Regions from separate parts of the Microbulbifer sp. S227A genome, predicted to be linked through region 1. Evidence: riboswitches for the same ligand, from Rfam matches in the RefSeq annotation. Region 1 holds a riboswitch; the other holds the start of a gene.
What was found. A riboswitch is a leader RNA that binds a small molecule or an ion and turns the genes downstream of it on or off. The one in region 1 is predicted to bind thiamine pyrophosphate.

Region 1 (4,091 bases):
CCAGGTCATGCGCCCCGCCGCGACCGGATGAAACCCGGCGAGTCCCCCGATCAGCGTCGATTTCCCCGCGCCGGACGGCCCGATGATCGCCACCTTGTGACCGGTTTCGATGGCAAGATCCGCCCCGAGCCTGAACCCGCCATTGTCGATCACCACCCCTTCAAGCCTCAGCATGCCACCGCCCCCCGCGATCCAGAAGCCAGAACAGGGCCATCGACATCGACAGCAACACCAGCGCCGCCGCCGCCGCCGCCTCCATCTGGTAGGCCCCCATCAGGCGAAAGACCTGCAAGGGCAGGGTCGCCTGTTCGGCATCGGCAAATAACGTGATCACCCCGAGATCTCCCATCGACAAGGCTGCCGCCAGCCCGGCGGCAAAACCGATCTGCGGTCGCATCCGGGGCAGCAGGACCCGGTACAGAAACGGCCAGCCCGCCATGCCCAGCGTCAGCGCCAGACGCCCGTTGCGGTCGATTACCTGCCGCGCGCGAGGCACAAGGATGCGCAGGGCAAAGGGCAGCGCCATCACCCCGTTGACCAGGGCCGTCACCGGCAGCGACAACAGGGACGGATCGACAAACGGATAAACCACCACGAAAAACCCGGTGCCGATCACCAATGGCGACGCGGCCAGCCCGAGCAGCCCGGAAAACTCGACAAAGGCCCCCCGCCCAAGCGCCACCGTCACCGCCATGGGCAGCGCCAGCGCCAGCGTCACCAGCGTGCTGATCGCCGCCACCAAGACCGAGTTCAGGGTGGCGGCAAACACGCTGGCAGGCAGGCCGAACAACCCGGCCAGCCCCGACAGGACGATGGCGGCCAGCGGCATCAACAGGAACCCGGCGGCAAACAGGATGATCGCGCCATCCCCGATGCGGGCGAGCACGCCCTGCGCGTCCCAGCGTTGCACCGGCCGGTCCAGCCCGCCACCAAACCCGTCGCCCCGAGAGCTTCGCAACGCAACCATCGCGGCAATACCGGTCAACAGGATCTGAATGCAGGACAGCAGCGCCGCCCGTCCGAGATCGAAATCGAACCGGAACGCCTGGTAGATGGCAAGCTCGATCGTCGTGGCCCCTGGCCCGCCGCCCAGTGTCAGGGCCACGGCAAAGCTGGTCAAGCAGATCGCGAACACCACGGCGAGAACACTGGGCGCGATCTGCCGCAGCATCGGTCGTTCCAGCAGCCGCCACATGGCACGCGGCCCGGCCCCCAGCTGCGCGGCCAGGCGAAACCGTTCCGCCGGGATTTCCTGCCAGCCTTGCAGGATCAGCCGCGTCGCCAAGGGCAGGTTGAAAAACACATGCGCCAGCACCACCCCGTGCAGCCCATAGATCTGCAACGGCGGCAAGCCGGCCCAGCCAAGCAGGATGCTGATCCAGCCATTGCGCCCGAACACCGCCAGCAGGCCCAGCACCGCGACGATCACCGGCAGGATGAAGGGTGCGCCCAACAGCGCGATCAACACCCGCCGCCCCGCAAACCGCCGTCGGGCAAGCGCCCGCGCCACCGGGATGGCAAGCGCAACGCTGCACCCGGCCGATAGCGCGGCCTGCAATATCGTAAACCGCACGGCGGCCCAATCCGATGGTCCCATGCCACGCCCGGCCTCGGCACGCAGGGCCACCGCGATCAACGCCCCCAGGATCAGCGCCGCGACAATCGCCGCCGCGCCAAGCCCGCCGCGATGCCCTATTGGCTGAGCGCGCCCAGCCATTCCGCCAATGCTTCATCCCGCAGCGCCGCCGCGTCCTGCGCGGGCACGATCAGCGCCTTGCCCGGCTGCGCCAGCGTCTCGAACCCCTGCGGCAGCCCCTCTGCCGGCATCACCGACGGGTACATCCAGTTGGTGGTCGGTATCACCGACTGAAAGGCGTCCGTCACCATGAATTGCAGAAACGCCTCGGCCAGGTCCGGCTGGTCCGAATTGGCCAGCTTGGCGGCCACTTCGATCTGCATGTAATGGCCTTCTTCGAATACGGCTGCGGCCTTGCCGGCATCCTCTTCCGCGATCAGATGATAGGCCGGCGAGGTGGTATAGGACAGCACCATGTCCGCTTCACCGTCCAGGAACAGCCCATAGGCCTCGCTCCACCCCTTGGTCACCGTCACGATATTGTCCGCCAGCCCCTGCCAGATTGCCGGGGCCTCGTCGCCATAGGCGGCCTTGACCCACATCAGCAGACCCAGCCCCGGCGTCGATGATCGCGGGTCCTGGATGACGATCCGGGCTTCACTCTCTCCGAGCGCGCGGAAATCCGACGGGGCGGCGGCATCCGCCTGGTGCACAAAGGCAAAATATCCCCAGTCATAGGGTACAAATACCGGATCGGCCCATGGCACGGGCAGCGCATATTCCGCGCTCACCGCATGTTCCGCGAACAACCCGGTTTCCGCCGCCGCCGCGGTGAGGTTGGTGTCCAGCCCCAGAACCACATCCGCGTCGCTGCGCGCCCCTTCCAGCTTCAGACGCGCCAGCAGCGCCGCACCATCTCCAGCCCCCACCAGCTTCAGATCACACCCGCAGGTCTCTTCAAATGCCGCCTCGATGGCCGGGCCTGGGCCCCATTCCGAAACGAAACTGTCATAGGTGTACACGGTCAGTTCCGGTGTCCCGGCGCTCGCCGCCGTGGCACAGCAAACTCCCGCAGCGATCGCGAGATACTTCATGGCATCCTCCCTTTGCGGCGATGGGCAGGGTTGGAAGGATGTCCAGACCTTTCCTACGCCGGTACGAGCCGGTTCAGGTTCAACGGGTCCGCGTCGCGCGTCTCAGCCGTCCAGGGCACCCCGAGGTGTCCGGAACCCTAGTTCGCGCCCCGGCGAATGACAAGCACACAGCCGCTTCATCTTTGTCGAAATACTCCGGGGGAGCCGCCCGCAGGGCGGCGGGGGCAGCGCCCCCTTGCCAGACAACCGCTTGCGACGCCCCCTTCCCCCGGCTAAAGCACGAGCCAAAAGGAGCCCGCCCATGTCGATCAACAGCTTTGGCCACCTGTTCCGCGTCACCACCTGGGGCGAAAGCCACGGCCCCGCGCTCGGGGCGACTGTTGACGGTTGCCCGCCGGGCGTGCCGATCGACGAAACGATGATCCAGCATTGGCTCGACCGTCGCAAACCGGGACAGAACAAATACACCACCCAGCGGCGCGAACCGGACCAGGTGCGCATCCTCTCCGGCGTGTTCGAGGGTCAGACCACCGGCACTCCGGTGCAGCTGATGATCGAGAACACCGACCAGCGCAGCAAGGATTATGGCGACATCAAGGACAAGTTCCGCCCGGGCCATGCCGACATCACCTATTGGCAGAAATACGGCATCCGCGACTATCGTGGCGGCGGGCGCTCTTCGGCGCGCGAAACCGCGTCGCGAGTTGCGGCGGGGGGCCTTGCCCGCGAGGCGATCCGGGCGCTGGTGCCGGATGTCCAGATCACCGGCTACATGGTGCAGATGGGCGAACACGCCATCGACCGCGCACGGTTTGACTGGTCCCAGATCGAGTCGAATCCGTTCTGGACCCCCGACGCACAGGCGGCCGAGACCTGGGCCGCCTATCTCGATGACCTGCGCAAATCCGGCAATTCGGTCGGCGCGATCATCGAGATTGTCGCCCGGGGCGTGCCCGCGGGGCTGGGGGCGCCGGTCTATGGCAAGCTCGATACCGACCTGGCCGCCGCGATGATGAGCATCAACGCGGTCAAGGGCGTCGAGATCGGCGAGGGCATGTCGGCGGCGATGCTGACCGGCGAGGCCAATGCCGACGAGATCTTCATGGGCCAGGGTGGCCCGAGATACAGCTCGAACCACGCCGGCGGCATTCTCGGCGGCATCAGCACCGGGCAGGACATCGTCGTGCGTTTTGCCGTCAAGCCCACCAGTTCGATCCTGACCACGCGCAAGACCATCACCCGCACCGGCGAGGAAAGCGAGATCATCACCAAGGGCCGCCACGACCCCTGCGTCGGCATTCGCGCGGTGCCGGTGGGCGAGGCGATGATGGCCTGCGTGATCCTCGATCACATGCTGTTGCATCGCGGGCAGGTGGGGGAAAACCGCGGCAAGATCGGCTGATCCGTCCGGCGCGCCCATC
Region 2 (4,091 bases), on a different contig from region 1:
CGATACAGCCCGTTGGCCCGGATCAGGTTGCCGTCGCGGCGGATGCGCGGCAGGTTGTCGGGAAAGGCCGGGCGGCTGTCGACGCCGATTTCTATCACCTCGGCCTCGCCAAACGCCGGGTTCAGGGCATAAGCCGCGCTCAGCAGTTCGAGCATCGCGCGCGCGGTGACATGTCGGCCGGCGCTGCCCTCGATCATGGTGGCACCCAGCATGAAGATGCCGTCGCCACGCGGCACGATATAGAGCGGCACGCGCGGGTGCAGCATGCGGATCGGCCGGCGCAATTCGATGTCCGGGCAGGACAACACCAGCATTTCGCCCTTGACCCCGCGCAGATCGCGCAGGGCATCGCGGGCCTGAAAGCCACGGCAGTCGATGGTCAGCCCGCGCCCGGCATGGGCCTCGGGATCGGCGTCTTCCTGCACGAAGGTGACGCCATCGGAGGCAAGGCCGTCCCGCAGGCGGGCAAGCGCGGTGCGCGGAGCCAGATGCGCTTCGGTTTCAAAGAACAACCCGGTCGCAAAGCGGTTGCCAAGGTCGGGTTCAAGAGTCTCGATCTCGGGGGCCGTGACCTTGCGATACCCGCTGGTGCGGCGTGCAAACCGCACAAGATCCGATTTGTCGCGGCTTGGCGACACCACGAGCGAACCGTTGCGCGAAACGGCACCGGTCTTGGCTGCCCACCAATCCGCGGCTTCGGCCCCAAGGCGCACTACCGGTTCCTCGGCGCTTTCGCCCTCGCAGAACGGGGCCAGCATGCCGCCGGCCCACCACGAACAGGCATGCGGGCCGGGCTGCGCGTGCCGGTCGACCAACGTGACATCGGCCCCCCGGTCGCGCAGGGCGCGCGCAACGCACAGGCCCGCAACGCCGGCCCCTATGATGGTGATCCGGGTCATGACCACTGCGCGTGAAAATGGTGAACCGGGCCATGTCCATTGCCGATATGCAGGTCGTCCGCCGCGCGGATCGCGGATTGCAGATACCCATGCGCCGTTTTCACGGCTCCGGCGAGATCGGCCCCCCGCGCCAGATGCGCCGCAATGGCCGCCGAATAGGTACAGCCGGTGCCGTGGGTGTTGCGGGTATGCACCCGCGTGGCCTCGCAGGTCGCAATCACGCCGGTCGCGTCAATCAGCAGGTCGGTACAGGTTTCGCCGGTGGCATGGCCGGCCTTCATCAAAACGCTGGCCGGCCCCATCGCCACCAGCCGCCGCCCCTGTTCGGCCATTTCGTCGGTCGATTGGGCTTCGGGTTCCCCGAGCAGCCGCGCGGCCTCGGGCAGGTTCGGGGTCAGCACGGTGGCACGGGGCAGGATATGGCGGATCATCGCATCAATCGCCGCGTCCTGCAAAAGCGCATCGCCGGATTTTGCGATCATCACCGGATCGACAACGACAGGGCCGCGATAGGTGCCAAGGCATTGTGCCGTGGCTTCGATGACCGCCGGGGAAAACAGCATTCCGATCTTGATCGCGTCAACCTCGAGATCCGACAGTACCGCCTCGATCTGCGCGGCAACGATCGCCGCCGGGATTTCGTGCACGGCGGTCACGGCGGTCGTGTTCTGCGCCGTCACCGCGGTGATAACGCTGGCCCCATAGGCACCATTTGCGGACATCGCCTTGAGGTCGGCCTGCACGCCGGCACCGCCGCCGCTGTCAGAGCCTGCAATCGTCAGGGCAATCGGGGTCTTGGCGGTCAACGGCACGTCTCCGGTTTGCCGGGGTGCCAACGAGGAAGGGAGTTCATGCGCGGTTGCGCGATCTACCCGTTCCCTACGCCGGAATTGCCCGGATCAGGTTCGACGGGTCGGTGCACGCACCTCTCAGCCCCAAGGGCCCCCCGACGGATGATAGTTTGGCCGCATGCCCCGCCGGGGCCAGGGCGACCTATGACGCCGCGTCAATAGGCCAGCTTTAACCAATTCGCAATGCCCAATCCCCGCGGTGCGGCATCATGGCGGCCCGTCAGATGGCGGTGCGGCGTGCCCGGTTGCCGCCCGTGCAGAGCTGCGATAGGTCTGTGCCGAAGGCAGCAGGAGGCGACAATCATGAGTTTGAACATATATCTATCCGGCGAAATTCACACGGATTGGCGCGAGCAGATCATCGAGGGGTCGCAGGGGCTGGATGTGAGTTTCAACAGCCCGGTCACCGACCATGATGCCAGCGACGATTGCGGGGTCGCGATCCTGGGGGCCGAGCCGAACAAGTATTGGCATGACCACAAGGGCGCGATGGTCAACGCGATTCGCACCCGCAAGGGGCTGGAGGATGCCGATGTCGTGGTGGTCCGCTTTGGCGACAAGTACAAGCAATGGAACGCCGCCTTTGACGCGGGCTATGCCGCGGCGCTTGGAAAATCGCTGATCGTGCTGAACCCGCCCGAGCATCAGCACGCGCTCAAAGAGGTACACGCGGCGGCGCTTGCCGTGGCCGAGGAACCGCGCCAGGTGGTCGATGTGCTGCGGTATGTGCTGACCGGAAAACTGCCGGGCTGACCGTAACAAGGCCCTGAAACTGTCTCCCCTTCGGGCGCTTGAGGGGGAGAAGAGGCCGTGCTTTCCCCCTGACCGCAGCGGGTGTTGCCGGATAGGACTCATATCCATCGCAGGGATGTGATTTCAATTCGAGCTTCATTCTAGGGGAAATGATTGTGATCCAGGAATTCAAGGACTTCATCGCCAAGGGCAATGTCATGGACATGGCGGTTGGTATCATTATCGGTGCGGCCTTTACCGCCATCGTCGGCTCGTTGGTTGCCGACCTGATCAATCCGATCATCAGCCTGTTCCTGGGCGGTATCGATTTCGCGGGGCAATATGTCTTGCTCGGCGAGGGCAGTTTCGCCTCGATCGCCGAAGCCGAAGAGGCCGGTGCCGCCGTCTTTGCCTGGGGCCGTTTTGTCATGGCGGTGATCAATTTTCTTATCATCGCCTTTGTCGTTTTCCTTCTGGTCAAGGCCGTCAACCGTGCCAAATCGATGGCCGAAAAGCCCAAGGAAGAGGCACCCGAAGAACCCGCTGGTCCAAGCGAGATCGATCTGCTGATTGAAATTCGCGACTCTCTCAAAAAGCAATAAAAATACCACTCACGCGAATGGAAAGGGCTTGCCTCTGGCAGGCCCTTTTTCTTTAACCGGGGCAGGAGTTAACAAAACAACAAAAGGCAGAAGACATGGAACAATTGATGGACCAATTGGGCGGCTTCGGTCCGCTTGTTCTGAATGCGGCCAAGGCACTGGCCGTCCTGATCGTCGGCTGGATGTTTGCCGGTGGCCTGTCGGGCTTTGTGCGCAGACGGGTGAACCGGCATCCGCGCATCGACAAGACGCTGGGCAATTTTGCCGCCAGCATGGTGCGCTGGATCGTTCTCTTGATGGTGCTGGTTGCGGTGCTGGGCATCTTTGGTATCCAGGCGACCAGCCTCGTGGCGATGCTGGGGGCCGCGACCCTGGCCATCGGCCTTGCCTTGCAGGGCACGTTGTCGGATCTCGCGGCGGGGTTCATGCTGATCCTGTTCCGGCCCTACAAGCTCGGGCAATATGTCGATGTCGCGGGCACCTCGGGCACGGTGGTCGATCTCAACCTGTTCTTCACCGAACTGGCCACGCCCGACAACGTGCAGATCATCATACCCAACGGCCAGGCCTGGGGCGCGATCATCCGGAACTTTTCCCATCACGACACCCGTCGCGTCGACATGGTATTCGGCATCGACTACGGCGATGACGCGGGCAAGGCGATGCAGATCATCCTGGACCAGGTGACTGCGGACAGCCGTGTCCTGAAAGACCCGGAACCGTGGGTGCGTGTGACGAATCTGGGTGACAGCTCGGTTGATCTGACCACCCGCATCTGGTGCAATTCCGCAGATTACTGGGATCTCAAGTTCCAGATGACCCGCAACGTCAAGGAAGCGTTTGACGCGCAGGGCATCTCGATCCCCTATCCGCACACGGTCGAGATCAAGAAAGCCGGCTGATCGTCGCGCAAGGGCAAAGATGATCGTCGCGCAAGGGCAAAGAATGGGCCGGATGTCACTTCTGCTGATTGACACCGGCCCCGGTCCTCGCTAAGTGGCCCCCCA

Region 2: it holds a riboswitch for thiamine pyrophosphate, as region 1 does, so the genes downstream of both, thiD (bifunctional hydroxymethylpyrimidine kinase/phosphomethylpyrimidine kinase) here and thiB (thiamine ABC transporter substrate binding subunit) in region 1, are expected to answer to the same signal.

Annotation. Positions count from the first base shown of each region.
Region 1 is NZ_JBNAFZ010000010.1:19,727-23,817, forward strand. Features, by position in the region: gene ACP15R_RS20600 (ATP-binding cassette domain-containing protein) at 1-174, opposite strand, end outside; gene ACP15R_RS20605 (thiamine/thiamine pyrophosphate ABC transporter permease ThiP) at 161-1,717, opposite strand; gene thiB (thiamine ABC transporter substrate binding subunit) at 1,693-2,670, opposite strand; TPP riboswitch at 2,704-2,803, opposite strand; gene aroC (chorismate synthase) at 2,972-4,072, shown strand.
Region 2 is NZ_JBNAFZ010000006.1:178,487-182,577, forward strand. Features, by position in the region: gene ACP15R_RS15700 (FAD-dependent oxidoreductase) at 1-899, opposite strand, end outside; gene thiD (bifunctional hydroxymethylpyrimidine kinase/phosphomethylpyrimidine kinase) at 896-1,705, opposite strand; TPP riboswitch at 1,759-1,858, opposite strand; gene ACP15R_RS15710 (YtoQ family protein) at 2,054-2,503, shown strand; gene mscL (large conductance mechanosensitive channel protein MscL) at 2,653-3,084, shown strand; gene ACP15R_RS15720 (mechanosensitive ion channel family protein) at 3,180-3,986, shown strand.